DNA from 2 places in the Rothia sp. P5764 genome. Region 2 is predicted to be linked to the other one. Evidence: predicted binding sites of a transcription regulator. Region 2 holds the regulator's gene; the other holds the start of a gene.
The links. Region 2 encodes HspR, which represses chaperone genes until heat shock. Its sites were predicted from a motif close to AAGTTGAGTCNNNNNGACTCAACTT; they were not measured.
Positions count from the first base shown of each region.

Region 1: the regulator HspR is predicted to act here: its motif matches at 5,125-5,149, upstream of clpB (ATP-dependent chaperone ClpB).

Region 1 is NZ_JBLXXQ010000001.1:354,706-363,419, reverse strand. Features, by position in the region: gene sucC (ADP-forming succinate--CoA ligase subunit beta) at 1-1,056, shown strand, start outside; gene sucD (succinate--CoA ligase subunit alpha) at 1,093-2,007, shown strand; gene ACN08Y_RS01650 (VIT1/CCC1 transporter family protein) at 2,250-3,371, opposite strand; gene ACN08Y_RS01645 (Dps family protein) at 3,772-4,275, shown strand; gene ACN08Y_RS01640 (hypothetical protein) at 4,401-5,021, shown strand; gene clpB (ATP-dependent chaperone ClpB) at 5,181-7,769, shown strand; gene ACN08Y_RS01630 (Sir2 family NAD-dependent protein deacetylase) at 8,097-8,714, shown strand, end outside.
Region 2 is NZ_JBLXXQ010000007.1:32,782-41,495, reverse strand. Features, by position in the region: gene trmB (tRNA (guanosine(46)-N7)-methyltransferase TrmB) at 1-203, shown strand, start outside; gene ACN08Y_RS09595 (hypothetical protein) at 369-728, opposite strand; gene ACN08Y_RS09590 (ABC transporter ATP-binding protein) at 743-1,327, opposite strand; gene ACN08Y_RS09585 (hypothetical protein) at 1,375-3,318, opposite strand; gene ACN08Y_RS09580 (lactococcin 972 family bacteriocin) at 3,419-3,700, opposite strand; gene ACN08Y_RS09575 (heat shock protein transcriptional repressor HspR) at 3,928-4,353, opposite strand; gene ACN08Y_RS09570 (DnaJ C-terminal domain-containing protein) at 4,360-5,373, opposite strand; gene ACN08Y_RS09565 (nucleotide exchange factor GrpE) at 5,558-6,151, opposite strand; gene dnaK (molecular chaperone DnaK) at 6,154-8,001, opposite strand.

The DNA.
Region 1 (8,714 bases), on a different contig from region 2:
ATTGGTGGCGTCACCGTTGTCAAAGCACAGGTCAAGGTAGGCGGCCGCGGTAAAGCGGGCGGCGTTAAGGTTGCTAAGACCGCCGATGAAGCCTACGAGTATGCTCAGCAGATTCTGGGCATGGACATTAAAGGCCACACCGTTCACCGCGTGATGATTGCTCAGGGCGCTGACATTGCCGAAGAGTACTATTTCTCTATGCTGCTTGACCGGGCTAACCGCTCCTACCTGGCTATGTGTTCGGTGGAAGGCGGCGTGGATATTGAAACTCTGGCCGTTGAGCGCCCCGAGGCTCTGGCCAAGGTAGACATCAACCCCATTGAGGGAATTAGCCCCGCTAAGGCCGCTGAAATCGTTGAGACAGCTGGCTTTGCCGAGGACACCCGCCAGGCTGTAGCCGCTGTACTGGTCAAGCTGGGCGAGGTCTACAAGAAGGAAGATGCCACCCTGGTGGAGGTCAACCCGCTGGTCAAGACCGGTGACGGCAAGATTCTGGCACTGGATGGCAAGGTCTCCCTGGACGATAACGCAGAGTTCCGCCAGCCCGATCACGAGGCCCTGGTCGATAAGAGCGCAGAGAACCCCCTCGAAGCCAAGGCCAAGGAAAACGAACTGAACTACGTCAAGCTCGATGGTCAGGTCGGCATCATCGGTAACGGTGCGGGCCTGGTTATGTCCACCCTGGACGTTGTAGCCTACGCTGGCGAGAACCACGGCAAGGTCAAGCCCGCTAACTTCCTGGATATCGGTGGCGGCGCTTCTGCTGAGGTTATGGCCGCTGGTCTGGATATCATCCTCAACGATGAGCAGGTCAAGTCTGTGTTCGTCAATGTCTTTGGTGGTATTACCTCCTGTGACGCTGTTGCTAACGGTATCGTTCAGGCTCTTGAGATCCTGGGCGATAAGGCAACCAAGCCCCTGGTCGTTCGCCTTGACGGTAACAACGTGGAAGAAGGTCGCCGCATTCTTTCTGAGGCCAACCACCCGCTTGTACACCTGGCCGAGACTATGGACTCCGGTGCCGATAAGGCCGCCGAGCTGGCTTACAACGCTTAATTCACCGCGAAAACACAGATTTAGAAGGTTTTTATTATGTCTATCTTTTTGAACAAGGACTCTAAGGTCATCGTTCAGGGCATCACCGGCGGTGAAGGTACTAAGCACACCGCCCGTATGCTGGCCGCTGGTACCCAGATTGTGGGCGGCGTTAACGCCCGCAAGGCTGGCACCACCGTTACTCACAAGGACGCTTCGGGCCAGGACATCGAGCTGAAGGTTTTTGGCTCTGTGGCTGAAGCTATCCAGGAGACCGGCGCAGACGTTTCAATCGTCTTTGTACCCCCGGCCTTTACCAAGGACGCTGTTATTGAAGCGATTGACGCTGAGGTTCCCCTGGTGGTTGTCATCACCGAGGGCGTGCCCGTAGGTGATACTGCCGAATTCTGGGCCTACGCCAAGAGCAAGGTCAATGCTGAGGGCAAGCAGGTCACCCGCATCATTGGCCCCAACTGCCCCGGTATCATTACCCCCGGTGAATCCCTGGTGGGTATTACCCCCGCCAACATCACCGGCAAGGGCAAAATCGGTCTGGTATCTAAGTCAGGCACCCTGACCTACCAGATGATGTTTGAGCTGCGCGATATTGGCTTTACCACCGCTATCGGTATTGGCGGTGATCCCATTATTGGCACCACCCACATTGACGCTCTGGAGGCTTTTGAAGCTGACCCTGAGACCGAAGCGATTGTGATGATTGGTGAGATTGGTGGTGACGCTGAGGAGCGTGCCGCTGAGTTTATCAAGGCTCATGTGACCAAGCCTGTTGTTGGCTATGTGGCTGGTTTTACCGCTCCTGAGGGTAAGACTATGGGCCATGCTGGTGCGATTGTCTCCGGTTCTTCGGGTACCGCTCAGGCTAAGAAGGAGGCCTTGGAAGCTGCTGGTGTGAAGGTGGGTAAGACTCCTTCTGAGGCTGCTCAGCTCATGCGTGAGATTTTTGCCTCTTAGAAAGTAGCCTTTCTCTAATTATTAGAAGATAGAGAAGGACAGATAAGTATCTGAGCAGGGGTTGGAGCTATAGGCTCCAGCCCCTGCCTTTTGTCGGTCAACAAGAGCAAGTAGGTCAGGGCTGATGGGCGGGCAAGAACTAGTGGATAGGGGCAAGGCGCTAGCTAGCCTAAAGGGTATTGAGGCCAGGGGGCGGTAGCTTGAGACAGTGATCCTGAGCGCTTGCTCAGAGAGATTGCTGGCTAGGCCAGAGCCACATTAAAGGCCAGCCCCAGCAAGTAGGTAGCCAGGGCAGCTCCGTAGCCAATAGCTAGCTGACGTAAGCCACGTTTGAAAGGTGAAGCACCGGAGAGTAGGCCCACCACGCCACCGGTTAGCATGAGGGCAAGGCCTACCAGCAACATGGCTAGCAACATAGCGAATGGACCCTGTACCCCAAAGATGTAGGGCAGGATCGGAATGAGAGCGCCGGAGGCAAAGAAGCAGAAGCTTGAGGCGGCAGCTCCCACATCGCTACCCAGCGCACCGTGTTCTACCCCCGCTTCCTGATCCTCCTCAAGGTCGCGGAAAGAGAGTGATGGGTCGCAGTCGCAGGTGAAGTGCCCAAAGCGTTCCATGGCACGGTGGCGGGCTGCCTCCTCGCTCATACCGCGGGCCTTGTAAATCAGCTCTAACTCATTTTGGTTAATATCGAGCTGGTGGGCTACATCGAGGGTGACCTGGGTGGGGCGGGAGGCGTCGAGTAGCTCGCGCTGGGAACGGACCGATACAAACTCACCGGCAGCCATAGAAAGCGCGCCTGCCAACAGGCCTGCGACACCAGAAAGAAGAATCATAGAGTTGCTGACCCCGCTAGCGCCAACACCCATGATGAGCGCAGCATTAGAGACAAGGCCGTCATTTGCGCCAAAGACAGCGGCGCGGAAGTTGCCAGAAAGCTTTTCTCGGCCAGCGGTAGAAAGGGCTCGAATGATTTCCTCATGGATAGCCTCATCGGCTGCCATAGCCTCAGTTGCATCGGGATCCTCCGCGTAGGGGGAGCGTCCCTCGGCTCTTTGGGCTAGGGCAAGAACGAAGACTGAGCCAAAATTTTTGGCTAGAAGTTCAAGAATACGGGCCGAGACCGAAGGTTTGGGCTCAGGAAAAGCGTGTTCTCCAAGAAGCTGGCGCCAGTGATTCTGGTGGCGGTATTCGGCCTGGGCTACTTGGCCTAAGATTTCTGCCTCTTTACCGTGGGTGCGTTCAGCCAGCGCAGCGTAAATGCGAGCTTCGGAGATTTCTTCTGCTAAATAACGCCGCCAGCGGCGAATTTGGGCCTTGCTGGGTGTTGTGCAGGGGGCAGTATATGGGGTGGGTGCTGTCACGATCTTTTACTCTTAGGTCTGGAGCTGGTAGCGCTGGGGCGAGCCCCCTGTGGCTGACTCTTACTCTAGTCATAGACTGGGACCGGTGGCAACGGTCAGCTAGAGCCCCGGGGGATATGTTGTAAATCACATAAATGGTTTATGGTCTTTGGTGGGTAGAGCAGGGGCTGGCTAAGATCCCTTTGGGGAGAGTGTTGTGCCCAGTCAGTTGCGCTGAGGTTAGCCTTGCTTACCTTCTGTTTTAGGCAGAATACCTTGTCAAATCAGGGTTTCCTTATTATGATTTACTCAGAATAAGCCTTGAAATGGCGGCAGGGACAGCGTAAGGTTGGAACTACACAGCAGGCCGAAACCCACAGCTTGGGATCGACCTGATTACCTAACAGGAAGTTTAAGAATCATGAGCAAATACGCATCATTTACCGTACCGGGCCTCACCGAAGAGTCTGGCCACCACGTAGCTGACGTCCTCCAGCTCCGCCTGCACGCCCTCAATGACCTGCACCTGGTCCTCAAGCATGCTCACTGGAATGTTGTTGGCCCCAACTTCATTGCAGTCCACGAAATGCTGGACCCCCAGGTAGACCAGGTGCGCGGCTTTGTTGATGCCATCGCAGAGCGCATGGCTACCATGGGTGTTTCCCCCAACGGTCTCTCAGGCGACCTGGTAGAAAAGCGCACCTGGGCCGGATATGATGTTGACCGTGCTGACGCTATGACCCATATTCGTGCTCTTAATGACGTCTATAGCGCTGTTATCGAAGACCACCGTGCTGCTATTGCTAAGGTGGGCGATATTGACCCTATTACCGAAGATTTGCTGATCGGTCAGACTGCCGAACTGGAGCTCTTCCAGTGGTTCCTGCGCAGTCACCTCGAAGATGGGCAGGGTAACCTCAGCTAGCAGGTAACCCTCGCAACTCAAAAGCCGGGGTGGCTCACCGTCAAGAGGTGGGCCACCCCGGCTTTGTGGTGCCTGCTTCTTGTGGGGACTAAGAAGGGTGGGCCTAAAATGGGGGAGTGAGCCAAATGCAAAAAACCTCAGCCAATCACCTACCTCCGCAGGGCCCTCAGCCGGGTGCTCCTGGTGAGGCCCGGTCACACCCCTACTTGATGAGACAGGGCGGGCTCCTGACCAGGGCTATTTTCTACCTGGCTGTTCCCTGGGCACTTCTCTCGGCCCTGTGGGTGGTTGCTGGGCGCTCCCTGTTTGGTGCCGGTGGTAGCCTGCTGCCAATTTTCGCCATTTCACTAGGGCCGATCCTGGCGGGTCTGATGCTAGCTGCAGCCTACTTCTCGGGCAAAGAAATGAAATTACAAAAAGCTGGTAAACGGGCAGGTTTACCGCCGACGACCGCGCTTGTCTGGGGTGCCACCTGGCTGATGGCCCTCATCTTCGGTTTTTTGGTCCCCGACCGCCTGGATGGAACTGTTGTCTCGGCGGCATCGTCACTACTGGGGGGTGACTTTATTGGGCTCTCAGCCGGTTTCGGCAACCCAGCCGGTATCCTCACTTACGCCTTTGCAACTGCCTCCCTACTCCTTTCCCTGAGCAACTGGCGGCGAGCTGAATCGGTCTCCCGCGGTGTCGATGATGCTGTCAAGGAAGAATTGGAGCGGGCAGAATCCATATATGATTTCTTGGATTGAGCTAGCCGGACTCGGTGGGTTGACCTTCTTGCTCGGTGGGTCAAGGGTGGGGAAGGCCTCAGCTACCTGGTGTATATAAGTTGAGTGTAGTAGACTCAATTATGAGTTGAGTGAAGTACACTCAACCTTAAGGAAAAGACCTACTAGCTCAGGAGAAAAATGTCAGCTCAATTCACCAGTAAAAGCCAAGAGGCCTTATCGGCCGCCAACCTTAACGCCCAAACCGCAGGCAACCCCACCCTCGATACACCCCACCTGCTCAAAGCCTTGCTTGACCAGCGCCAGGGAGTAGCGGTCGCCGTACTCACAACCGCCGGTATCGACGTTGACGCGCTCTCGGTTGCAGCATCGACCGAAATCTCCAAGCTCCCCAAAGCCTCCGGAGAATCCATCGCCCAGGCACAGCCCTCACGAGCCCTACTCACCGCCATCCAAACAGCCCAGGCCAAAGCCGGAACCTTCGGTGACACCTACATCTCCACCGAGATCCTCCTGCTCGCCCTCGCCACAGGGAGCGACGCAACCGCCCGCGCCCTCACCGCCGCAGGCGCCACCGAAAAAACTCTAGAAGAAACCATCCCCACCGTCCGAGGAGACCGCACCGTGACCACCCCCGACCCCGAAGGTACCTTCGGCGCCCTCGAACAATACGGCACCGACCTCACCGCCATCGCCCGCGAAGGCAAACTCGACCCCGTCATCGGCCGAGACAGCGAAATCCGCCGCGTCATCCAGGTACTCTCCCGCCGCACCAAAAACAACCCCGTACTCATCGGCCAACCCGGCGTCGGCAAAACCGCCGTCGTTGAAGGCCTCGCCCAGCGCATGGTCTCCGGCGACGTACCCGAAACCCTGCGCGGCAAAACCCTCATCTCCCTCGACCTGGGAGCCATGGTCGCCGGCGCCAAATACCGCGGCGAATTCGAAGAACGCCTCAAAGCCGTACTCGAAGACATCAAAAAATCCGAAGGCCAAATCGTCACCTTCATCGACGAAATCCACACCGTCGTCGGTGCCGGTGCCAGCGAAGGCTCCATGGACGCAGGCAACATGCTCAAGCCCATGCTAGCCCGCGGCGAACTACGCCTGATCGGTGCCACCACCCTGGACGAATACCGCGAAAACATCGAAAAAGACGCCGCCCTGGAACGCCGCTTCCAGCAAGTCTTTGTCGGTGAGCCCTCCGTAGAAGACACCATCGGCATTCTGCGCGGCCTCAAAGAACGCTACGAAGCCCACCACAAGGTAGCCATCGCAGACTCCGCCCTGGTCGCCGCAGCCAACCTCTCCAACCGTTACATCCCCTCCCGCCAGCTCCCCGACAAGGCCATCGACCTCATCGACGAAGCCGCCTCACGCCTGCGCATGGAAATCGACTCGGCACCCGAAGAAATCGACGTACTCCGCCGCGCCGTAGACCGCCTCACCATGGAAGAACTGGCGCTCGCCAACGAAACCGACCCCGCCTCCGCCGAACGCCTAGCCGCCCTGCGCGCCGACATGGCCGACAAGAAGGAAGAACTCGACGCCCTCAACGCCCGCTGGGAAGCCGAGAAAGCCGGACTCAACCGGGTCGGTGACCTCAAAACCCAAATCGACGAACTGCGCTCCAAAGCAGAAGTAGCCCAACGCGAAGGCAACCTGGCCGAAGCCTCCCGGATCCTCTACGGCGAAATCCCCGCCCTCGAAGCGCAACTGCTCGAAGCCCAACAAGTAGAAAAGACCGCTCTCCAAGAGTCCATGGTCTCCGAAGAAGTCACCGCCGACGAAATCGCCGAAGTCATCTCCGCCTGGACCGGTATTCCCGCAGGCCGCATGCTCCAAGGCGAATCCGAAAAACTCCTACACATGGAAGAAGAACTCGGCAAACGACTGATCGGCCAGAAGAAAGCCGTCACCGCCGTAGCCGATGCCGTCCGCCGCTCCCGCGCCGGGATCTCCGACCCCGACCGGCCCATCGGCTCCTTCCTCTTCCTCGGCCCCACCGGCGTCGGAAAAACCGAGCTAGCCAAGGCACTCGCTGAGTTCCAATTCGACGACGAACGCGCCCTCGTACGTATCGACATGAGCGAATACTCCGAAAAGCACGCCGTCGCCCGCCTCGTTGGTGCCCCTCCCGGATACGTCGGCTACGAAGAAGGCGGCCAGCTCACCGAAGCAGTCCGCCGCCGCCCCTACTCCGTCGTCCTACTCGATGAAGTCGAAAAAGCCCACCCCGAAGTCTTCGACATCCTACTCCAGGTTCTCGACGACGGCCGCCTCACCGACGGCCAGGGCCGCACCGTTGACTTCCGCAACGTCATCCTAATCCTGACCTCCAACCTGGGCTCCCAGTTCCTCATCGACCAGAACCTGGACGATGAGAGCCGCGAGAGCGCAGTCATGAACACGGTCAACACCGCCTTCAAACCGGAGTTCCTCAACCGCCTCGACGAGCTCATCATCTTCGAGCCCCTCAGCGCAGAGGACCTGTCCTCCATCGTGGCCCTGCAAATCAAGTCCATGGCCCGCCGACTCGAGGACCGCCGCCTGACCCTGGACGTCACCCCCGCCGCCACCGAGTGGCTGGGACTGGCAGGCTATGACCCCGCCTACGGTGCCCGCCCCCTGCGACGCCTAGTTCAGCGAGAAATCGGTGACCGCCTGGCGCGAGGAATCCTGGCCGGAACCATCAAGGACGGCGACACCGTCCGGGTGGATATCAACCCCGATGTTGCTGTAGACGGCCTGGTCGTTACCGCCAGCTAATCCTCCCTCACGGCAGGTGCAAGGTCGGCAAGCTTCCTTCTTGCCCGGCTCGCTATCGCTCGCTGGGCAATTCATGCCAGCCCCAGCCAGCTTGCCTTCCCCTTGCACCTGCCTTAGCTTGCGCCGCCGAACGGCAAGCTTCCTTCTTGCCCGGCTCGCTATCGCTCGCTGGGCAATTCATGCCAGCCCCAGCCAGCTTGCCTTCCCCTTGCACCTGCCAGGGCTGATGCCGCATAGATACTCACCTACACTGGAAGAGTGAGAGAGAACCAACCGCATCACCGGGGAGAAACACTCGACACCCGCTACGCCGGCGACCCCACCCGCCTGACCGAACAGGCCCACATCGCGGCCACCCACGCCGCCGCCCTACGGTCCATCGAACGGGTCGTCCACGAAACCACCCCACCCACCGACCCTGAGGTTGCCTGCCGGGGCATCCAAGAACTCCTCGCACATGGGGGAGTGCTGGCCCTGACCGGCGCAGGCATATCCACCGGCTCAGGAATACCCGACTACCGGGGCCCCGCCGGTTCCCTGCGCAACCACCGGCCCATGACCTACCAAGAATTCCTCTACGACCCCCAAGCCCGCCACCGCTACTGGGCCCGCTCCTTCGTCGGCTGGCGGCAGATGAGCCGCGCCCACCCCAACACCGCCCACTACCTACTTGCCGAACTCGAAAACAAGGGGCACCTCACCGGCATCATCACCCAAAACGTAGACGGCCTGCACACCGCCGCTGGGAGCCGAACCGTGCTCCCACTCCACGGGGACCTCTCCACCATCCAATGCCTCGAATGCGGAGCCGAAGAAGCCCGCACCAGCCTCGATACCCGCATTAACGCCGCCAACCCCGGCTACCTAGAACGGGTCACCAGCCGTTCCCTACAGGTCAACCCCGACGGCGACGTAGACCTAGACGTTACCTTTATCCGCGATTTT
Region 2 (8,714 bases):
GGGAAGAATACGCCCTGGTTATGCGTGAAGTTCTCGATGCCCACCCCGATTTTGTGAACGCTCACGCCGGTGAGAACACCAGTGAGGATGACCCCGTTGGCGGTTGGGCTCCCCGCTGGGAGGGCCGTGTGGTGACTTCCTTTGAGCGTAAGGCCGGTGAGGCTGGCCGCCGCGCCCACGACCTGACCTATATCCGCCGCTAAAGCTCGGTATATAAAGAGACCATCATAGAAAAGCCCTGCCCATCTAACAAGGGCAGGGCACAGTGAAAGCATTTAAGGTCAAAACGGTTCCACGCAGATTATAGATAGTGGTAATAGTCTTTTCATCCGCTATTTCAGGTTCTCTTACAAATCCTGGCGACAGATTTATTTTTTTACTACCTCTAGTGCTACTCCATAACCACCAGTATTTTTGAGAAGATTTTGAATTTCTTCAAAAGTATCTAAATCACCGCTGTAGCTCACAGTGATGAGTGCTTTTTCATTGTCGCAGGTAACTGTCTTAGATACAGAAACTGATGGTGATATATTCTCTAAATTTTTTGTAATCGCAGAGTGGGAATTCAAAGCCGAATCAACATCTTCAATGCTCGATAAACCACTACAGGCGGGGCGATCTGTTTGCCCCTCAGATTTATTACCCAAAAAACCCAAAACACCCACGGCAAAAATACAAACAAAAAATAAAGCTGAAATAAGTACAAACAATGTTTTTTTATTTTTCATTTTTATCACCCATATTACCTTTGCTGAGTTTCAAGATGGTAAGTCATATCACAAGCGAGAATCATGTTTTCATCATGGGTGGCAATCACAACATGTGAACCCTGATCTGCAACGGCTCTTAATAATCTCTGAACATTATCCCGATTGCCTTCATCCAGACTGGCAGTAGGTTCATCAACAAAAAGGTAGGATGCCTCCCGATAAAGAGCCCGGGCAATTCCCACACGCTGTTTTTCACCACCGCTTAACCTACTAGCTTTCTCACCCTGTCGGCCATGAAGAGAAACACTATTCAAGACTTTCTCCATCTTATCTTTCTCCCTTCTTGGAACGTGCTGGGCTACGGCAAGGTTCTGCGCCACTGTCCATTCATCAATGATTCCATAATCCTGGAATACGAACGCCGCCTCATCTCTCCAAAATGATAATCTTTTTTTATTCGACGGATTACTAAAATCTCTACCATCAATCTCAATAGATCCAGTAGTTATTGGCTGAAGAAGACCAAGGCAATTAAGTAATGTAGTCTTACCGCTTCCACTCTCACCTATTAAGCCAGTAACCCTCCCAGGCTCAATGAATATTTCATCAATAGCCATAATAGTTCGCCCCTTAATCTGAACACTAATATCGCGTCCTCTAATCATCAGGAAACCTTTCTAAGGACAGTTTTGGAAAATATAAATTGAGCAAATGATGGTTGCAATATCAAACTAAGGGTTACACACAGAAGAACAACTCCAAAACATGCAAAATTATAGGAGCCGGCTTGACCAATCACGCTTATCCAGGCAAGAACCCCAAGAGCTGTAGCTATTATCGCTTCACCCAAAAGACGCTTTCTAAGGATAGCTAGCCAGCTATTACCTGATACTCGCTGGGTATAGTGAGTCTTCGCCTTACGAAGAAGATAAATATAGCTTGCCAGTACAGTACTAAGGACAAGAGAAGTCATATTGAGCACAAGAGACAGAAGTAGCGACCTAGTACGCGCTTCTGCCATCTGGCTTGACTGCAGGCCAGCATCGCTTGCCCGATCTACGGAAAGTATGACCCCACTCAGTTCTGATTCTTGCACCTTCTTTGTAAGCTCAAAGGAATCGTCAAAAAATATATTATTTGTTGAAATAACTGACGTGATAAAAGAAGGTGAGTAGGTATCAGAGAGTGAGCTAACAGATACAACCAATGGAGTTTCATAGAGCTCTAACTGAGAGTTTCCAGTACCAGAAATAGCAGGCAGGGACCCTTGCTCAGCAGCCACGAGAAAACGAACTCTATCCTGCGCTTGGCTTGAGGGAATCCACAGTTTTAATTGCTCTAAAATAGACTCTCTCAAAGCAATCGGTATTTCTTTTTTATCAATATCCACATATTTACGATGGTAGCGATCTTCAAGTTTTTTCAGATAGCTATCATTAGTAAGCATAACTCCATCAAAAGGCTCAAGATTATCCCCTAGAAATTCACCTGGATTGACACCATAGGTGAAGTACAACTTATTTTCATCTTCTGCATCTGTAACCACCCTCAATAAATCTCCCTCTGCCTGGGTTAACTGCTCATCATTACCCCCTAGCCGTAAGCTCTGCGCCTGAGAGAGAGCATCCCAATACGATGCCTGCTGGGCAATTCCCAGCTGAGTGAATCCCTGCCCAACCAAGGCAGGAAGACTCACTGCAGTAATAAAAATTGCTAGGTATTTCGCTCCTTCTGAGGCAAACCGATAATTCTGAATCCCATCCTCCCGACCTGCTACATTCTCTAGCCGTGGTGCCGTCAAAATGCTGGTCAAGAATACACACAAGCCTGTTATTAGCACCATAGCGACAAAGGCAAGTAGCGCAACCCAAATAAAGGAGCCCAAGGCATGGAATCCCCTGAGAAGGAAGACGGCTAACAGGGCAACAAGAAAAGTTCCTAGAGCGGGAACACAAAAACAAAGCAAAATATTACCCAACTGGGCAGCAAGTATCCGCCAGTGAGGTAAGCCCGCAAGAGTCTGTAGTATATGGACTCTTGCTCGTGATGCAGAATAGGCTAAGGAAGCTATACCAAGAAGCAGGCATACGCTCACCAGAGCCAAGCCATAGCCGTTTGCCCACACTGTCTGTACGAGAACCTCAAACCATCCAGCTTTTTTATAGGAAAAAACTGCTCCTAGACTTGTCAGCTCTTTCGAGAGGATGTCAATATCGTCAGGTGAGGAGATGTGGGCGACATAAACCCCTTCTAAAGAAGCGTTTCCTAGGTCAGCTGCGACCTCTTGAGAACCGCTGTAATCTGGACGATACCAGTTGATTGGCCCTGTCTGAATATCTTTGTTGGTAAAGTAGTACAGAGACCTATCCTTGAGAAAATTTTCAGGATTCGGGACCACTTTTGCCAGTTTAATATTTCTTTCATCAGAAATATGTGAAAGACGGTCAATAATTTTGTTTTTGGTTTCTACGCTCTGCTTGAAGCTTGCTGAAATAACAAGATTCGCCCCCTGCGGAGTATTTTCATCCACGGTAGCACAATAGGTGTCAGCGACTAACAAAAAAACTGATGCAACAAGAACTGCTACTAAACGAACAATATATCTCACATCAACCCTTAAAAATAAATTTATTTTCGGCGCTAAGCTAAAGCCTAGGGAAAATTTAAATTTGTCCTAGGCTTTAGTCCAAAATAGGCCTCAACTAAATCTAGCAAACCCTATAATAATACTTATTATTAGTAAAAATAGTACCGAATTTCTTCGCAACTGCACGTTTCCCAGCAGCGGTGTCGATGTTACGAACGGTACCCCAGTCATTCTGAGCTGTGGAACCATGACAGCGAGACCCGTGATCGTAATAGGAGCGGGCGTATGCGTTCCAAAAACCATATTCCCAATAGCCACCTTCAGCAGGCCATTGAGCTGAAGCATTAGCAGCAGTCATAGCTCCCAGTCCAACCCCAGCTACCAAGGTAAAACTTGCAACCATTTTTCTAATCTTTGTGGGGAATATTTCTCTCCTTTGATTATATTCCGCTTAGGAGTCCTGTGACTACCACAGGAACCTCAGGAAAATACATCAATAAAGCGCGGAAAGTGATTTATAAATCACCACGCCTGATATTTATTATCTCCTGACACCTATATCTAAAAGGTGTTGAAAATCATACTACAATAGGCTTTGTGTGTTTGGCAACCCTGGACGTAATTAATCCCTTAGCGGGGGCGGTAGAGCACCACGGCCTGGGACTTGGGGCGGGGTGCCGGACGCTGTCCGCGCGCCAGGTGCACCGCACCGCCAGACGTCCCGGCGGCAAACACACGAGCGCCCTCCTGTAGGCGGTGGCGTAGGACCTCATTTTCACGCAACAGCTCCGCGTTACGGGCCTTGAGGGCCTCTACCCGGTTCTCCAACTGCATGATGCGTTTAATCCCCTCGAGGGAGACACCGGACTGGGAAAGCTCCTGAATCTCTTGGAGCTTGAGCACATCCCGCTCCGAGTAGCGGCGAGCCCGGCCCGGAGCTCGTGAGGGCTGAACCAGCCCCATGCGGTCATACTGGCGCAGAGTCTGGGGGTGCATACCCGCCAACTCTGCGGCCACAGAAATCACAAAGACCGGCCGGTCAGATTCAAGTTCCATGGTTACTCAGCCGCCTTCCGCAAAAAGCTCAGCCCGTAGGTTAACCTGAGGTGCCAGCGCCAGGAAGTTATCCAAGGCATCAGAGGCCTCCTGACTCAGGTCGGTAGGTACCTGAACCTCGGGAATGACCAGTAGGTCGCCGCTACCCTTCTTGGTGACGAAGCCCCGCCCCTTGGCCCGCAGTTTCCGGCCGGCTGGTGAGCCGGCAGCCAAGCGGAGTTTGACGGTAGAACCATCGAGGGTGGGCGCTTCAATAACACCACCGTGCAAGGCTTCTTGCAGGCTGACAGGAACCTTGACCAGCAGATGATCACCCTGGCGTTCAAAAACGGGGTGGGCATCGACTCTCACCGTAACGATGAGGTCGCCCGCTCCCCCGTGACCGGGGTGGCCTTTGCCGCGCAGGCGGACTTTCTGGCCGTCCTTAACTCCGCGGGGCAGACGGACCGTGGTTTGGGAGCCTCCGGGGCGGAAGACCGATACTTCACCGCCCTGGTAGGCCTGTTTCAGAGAAATGCGGACGCTAGTGGTGGCATCCTCGCCCTTGGGAGCCGGAGCGGAGAAGCCGCCGGGGAAGCCGCCCCCGCTGCTGGCACCGAAACCGCCGCCACCGAACATGCCCCCAAGTAGGTCCTCAATATTAATGTTGGCGCCGCCGGAGGAGGTATGAAAGCCACCTGCGCCTGCGGGAAAGCCACCGGCGCTTCCAGGAAAGCCACCTGCGCCTGCGGCGCCTGCGGGAAAACCCCCGGGGAAACCACCACCAGCCCCTGCGAAGCCTGCAGCCCCGTACTTGCGGATCTGGTCGTATTCTTCTTTTTGCTTGGCATCTGAGAGGACGTCGTAGGCTTCGGAGACCTCTTTGAACTTCTTTTCTGCGGCTGTGTCCCCTGGGTTCTGGTCGGGGTGGTACTTGCGGGCTAGCTTGCGGTAGGCCTTCTTGATGTCTGCCTCGGAGGCAGACTCAGCTACGCCTAGTACCTTATAAAAATCTTGATGGAGCCAGTTTTCGCTCGCCATTGCCTCTCCTTCCGAGGTAGATCTTAAGTCTTTTATGCTGTGCTTATTATCTTGGGGTCTTGCTCACGGCAAACCCCTCTTCATGTGTGCAGGTAGGGGCAACCCAGTATTTGGTTCCCTGCCTGGTGTAAAAGGCGGGCACCCAACCTGATCTATCAGGCCGGGCGCCCGCCCCTTGTCTGTTTTATTCGGCCACTGCCACAGCTACCTGGGCGGTGCGGACCAGGCGGTCCTTGACCCGGTAGCCATTACGCAGGACCATGCAGACTGCATCCGGTTCAACCTCGCTGGTCGGTTGCTGCAAAACAGCCTCGTGGACCTGCGGATCGAAAGGCTCCCCTACCTCGCCAAAGCGTTCCAGGCCCTGCTTAGCAAGGGTCTCTTCCAGCTTGGTGGCAATAGCGGCAAAGGGGCCATCTTCCAGGTCGCCGTGTTTGCGGGCGGCATCAATATCGTCAATCACCGGCAGCAGCGCAGAAACTAGGTCAGCAACCACGAAGTCGCGGAGCTGTTCCTTCTCCTTGGCCGTGCGGTTCTTGAAGTTGGTGAACTCAGCCTTGAGGCGAAGCAGGTCTTCCAAACGCTCAGCCGCTAGGGCCGCATCGGGGCTAACCTCAGCTTCTGATTCCGCTTCGGCGGCGGCAGACTCTTCGCCTGCCGCAGCCTGAGCGGAAACACCGTCGGGCTCAGGGTGGCCCTCAGCAGCAGGTGCCTGGAAGGCTTCTTCCAAGGGGTCACCGCCCTGGGGTTCTGTGGGCTCTTGGGTGTTCTCAGCCATGATTAGTTCTTCTTCTCGTCGTCTTCATCGATTACTTCGGCATCAACAACGTCATCGTCTTCAGCCTGTTCCCCCTCGCCGGCGGCGGCATCAGCCTGAGCCTGGGCGTAGAGAGCTTCACCCAGCTTGGTCTGTGAAGCCTGCAGCTTCTCGAAGGCGGTCTTGACGGCTTCGTCGTCTTCACCTTCAAGGGCGGCCTTCAGGGCGTCAACGTCAGCCTGAACCTCGGTCTTGACATCCTCGGGCAGCTTGTCACCGTTTTCCTTGATGAGCTTCTCGATGGAGTAAGCGGAGTTCTCGGCGGCGTTGCGGGTCTCGGCGGCCTCGCGGCGTGCCTTGTCCTGCTCTGCGTGAGCCTCAGCGTCCTTGACCATGCGGTCGATGTCGTCCTTGGAGAGTGAGGTACCGCCGGTGATGGTCATGGACTGCTCCTTGCCGGTGCCCTTGTCCTTAGCGGAGACGTGAACGATGCCGTTAGCATCGATGTCGAAGGTGACCTCAATCTGGGGTACGCCACGAGGAGCGGGGGCGATACCGGTCAGTTCGAAGGTGCCCAGGTTCTTGTTGTCGCGAGTGAACTCGCGCTCACCCTGGAAAACCTGAATCGATACGGAGGGCTGGTTGTCCTCAGCGGTGGTGAAGGTTTCAGAGCGCTTGGTGGGTATCGCGGTGTTGCGCTCAATCAGCTTGGTCATCACGCCGCCCTTGGTCTCGATACCCAGGGAGAGGGGGGTGACGTCAATCAGCAGAACGTCCTTGCGCTCACCCTTCAGCACACCGGCCTGCAGGGCTGCACCCATGGCGACAACCTCATCGGGGTTAACACCCTTGTTGGGTTCGCGGCCACCGGAGAGTTCCTTGACTACCTCGGTTACTGCGGGCATACGGGTTGAGCCACCGACCAGAACGATGTGAGCGATGTCCGAAACCTTAACGTCTGCCTCAGCGATAACGTCGTTGAAGGGCTTCTTGGTGCGCTCGATCAGGTCGCTGGTCATGTCCTGGAACTTGGCGCGGGTCAGCTTCTCGTCCAGGTGGATGGGGCCCTCGGGGGTAACGGAGAGGTACTGCAGGGAGATGTTGGTGGAGGTTGCAGAAGAGAGTTCCTTCTTGGCCTGCTCAGCGGCCTCACGCAGACGCTGGAGAGCGATCTTGTCCTTGGATAGGTCGGCGCCGGTCTTGGACTTGACCTGCTCCAGGAGCCAGTCAACGATGCGCTGGTCCCAGTCGTCGCCACCCAGGCGGTTATCGCCCGAGGTTGCGCGAACCTGGATGGTGGAGAAGCCGTCTTCGTCCTTACCAACTTCGAGCAGGGAGACGTCGAAGGTACCGCCACCGAGGTCGAATACCAGGATCAGTTCGTCTTCGTTGCCCTTGTCCAGGCCGTAGGCGAGTGCTGCGGCAGTGGGTTCGTTGACGATACGCAGGACGTTGAGGCCGGCGATTTCACCGGCTTCCTTGGTGGCCTGACGCTCAGCGTCGTTGAAGTAGGCGGGAACGGTAATAACTGCGTCGGTGACCTTATCGTTCAGGTAGGCCTCCGCGTCACCCTTGAGCTTCATGAGGGTACGAGCTGAGATTTCCTGAGCGGTGTAGGGCTTGCCGTCGATCTCCTGGGTCCAGGTGGTGCCCATATGACGCTTGACGGATGCGATGGTGCGGTCAACGTTGGTAACTGCCTGACGCTTGGCGACGTCGCCTACCAGGACTTCGCCATCCTTGCTGAAGGCAACGACGGAGGGGGTGGTGCGGGCGCCCTCGGCGTTTGCGATAACGACGGGCTCGCCGCCTTCGAGGACTGATACAACTGAGTTGGTGGTACCGAGGTCAATGCCTACTGCACGTGCCATGATGTGTTCTCCTATTGAGTTGGGTTACTTGAAAGTCTTGCAAACATCTTGAGTCAAATAGGCTCAATCCGTTTGGCTCACTCTCTAGTCTGACAGATTTGAAACAGAAGTCAAGAGAGTTGAGTGTAAAAGACTCAACTTTTTTGCAATAAATTTATTCATCTGCAGCGGACGGTCAGGCCACCCCAAGCAAAACACCCACTTCTCACCTCTACAGGCTTCACGACCCCAGCACCCCGTTACTTGATTTAATACCCCTGGGGGTATAATTATTTGTGAAAGATTCCTCGCTTTAGGAGAAAATAATGTGCCGTCCTGTTACCTGCAAGCTGTGTTCTAAGACCACTTGGGCTGGCTGTGGTCAGCATATAGATACCGTGAAGGCTTCAGTCCCTCCTGGACAATGGTGCAATGGCAAGCATACTGAAGCAGAGAAAGCGGTAGCTGTACCAAGCGGTGGCTTCTTCGCCAAGCTCTTTGGGCGCTAACCTTGCTTGTCCGATTCTAAGTGTGTGCCGGGTAGTTACCTAGTATCTTTCTGGGCAACGCAAAAGCCCCGTAGGTGTGTGGCCTACGGGGCTTTCGTCATCTCGAAAGAACTCAAGAAACTGGCGTATGGATACTCAACAGCTCACTGCTGTATGAACCGGAAGCTAGACAACCTCTCAAGAGCACCCATCAAGTGTGTGTACCTGTGTATTATACACAAGCCA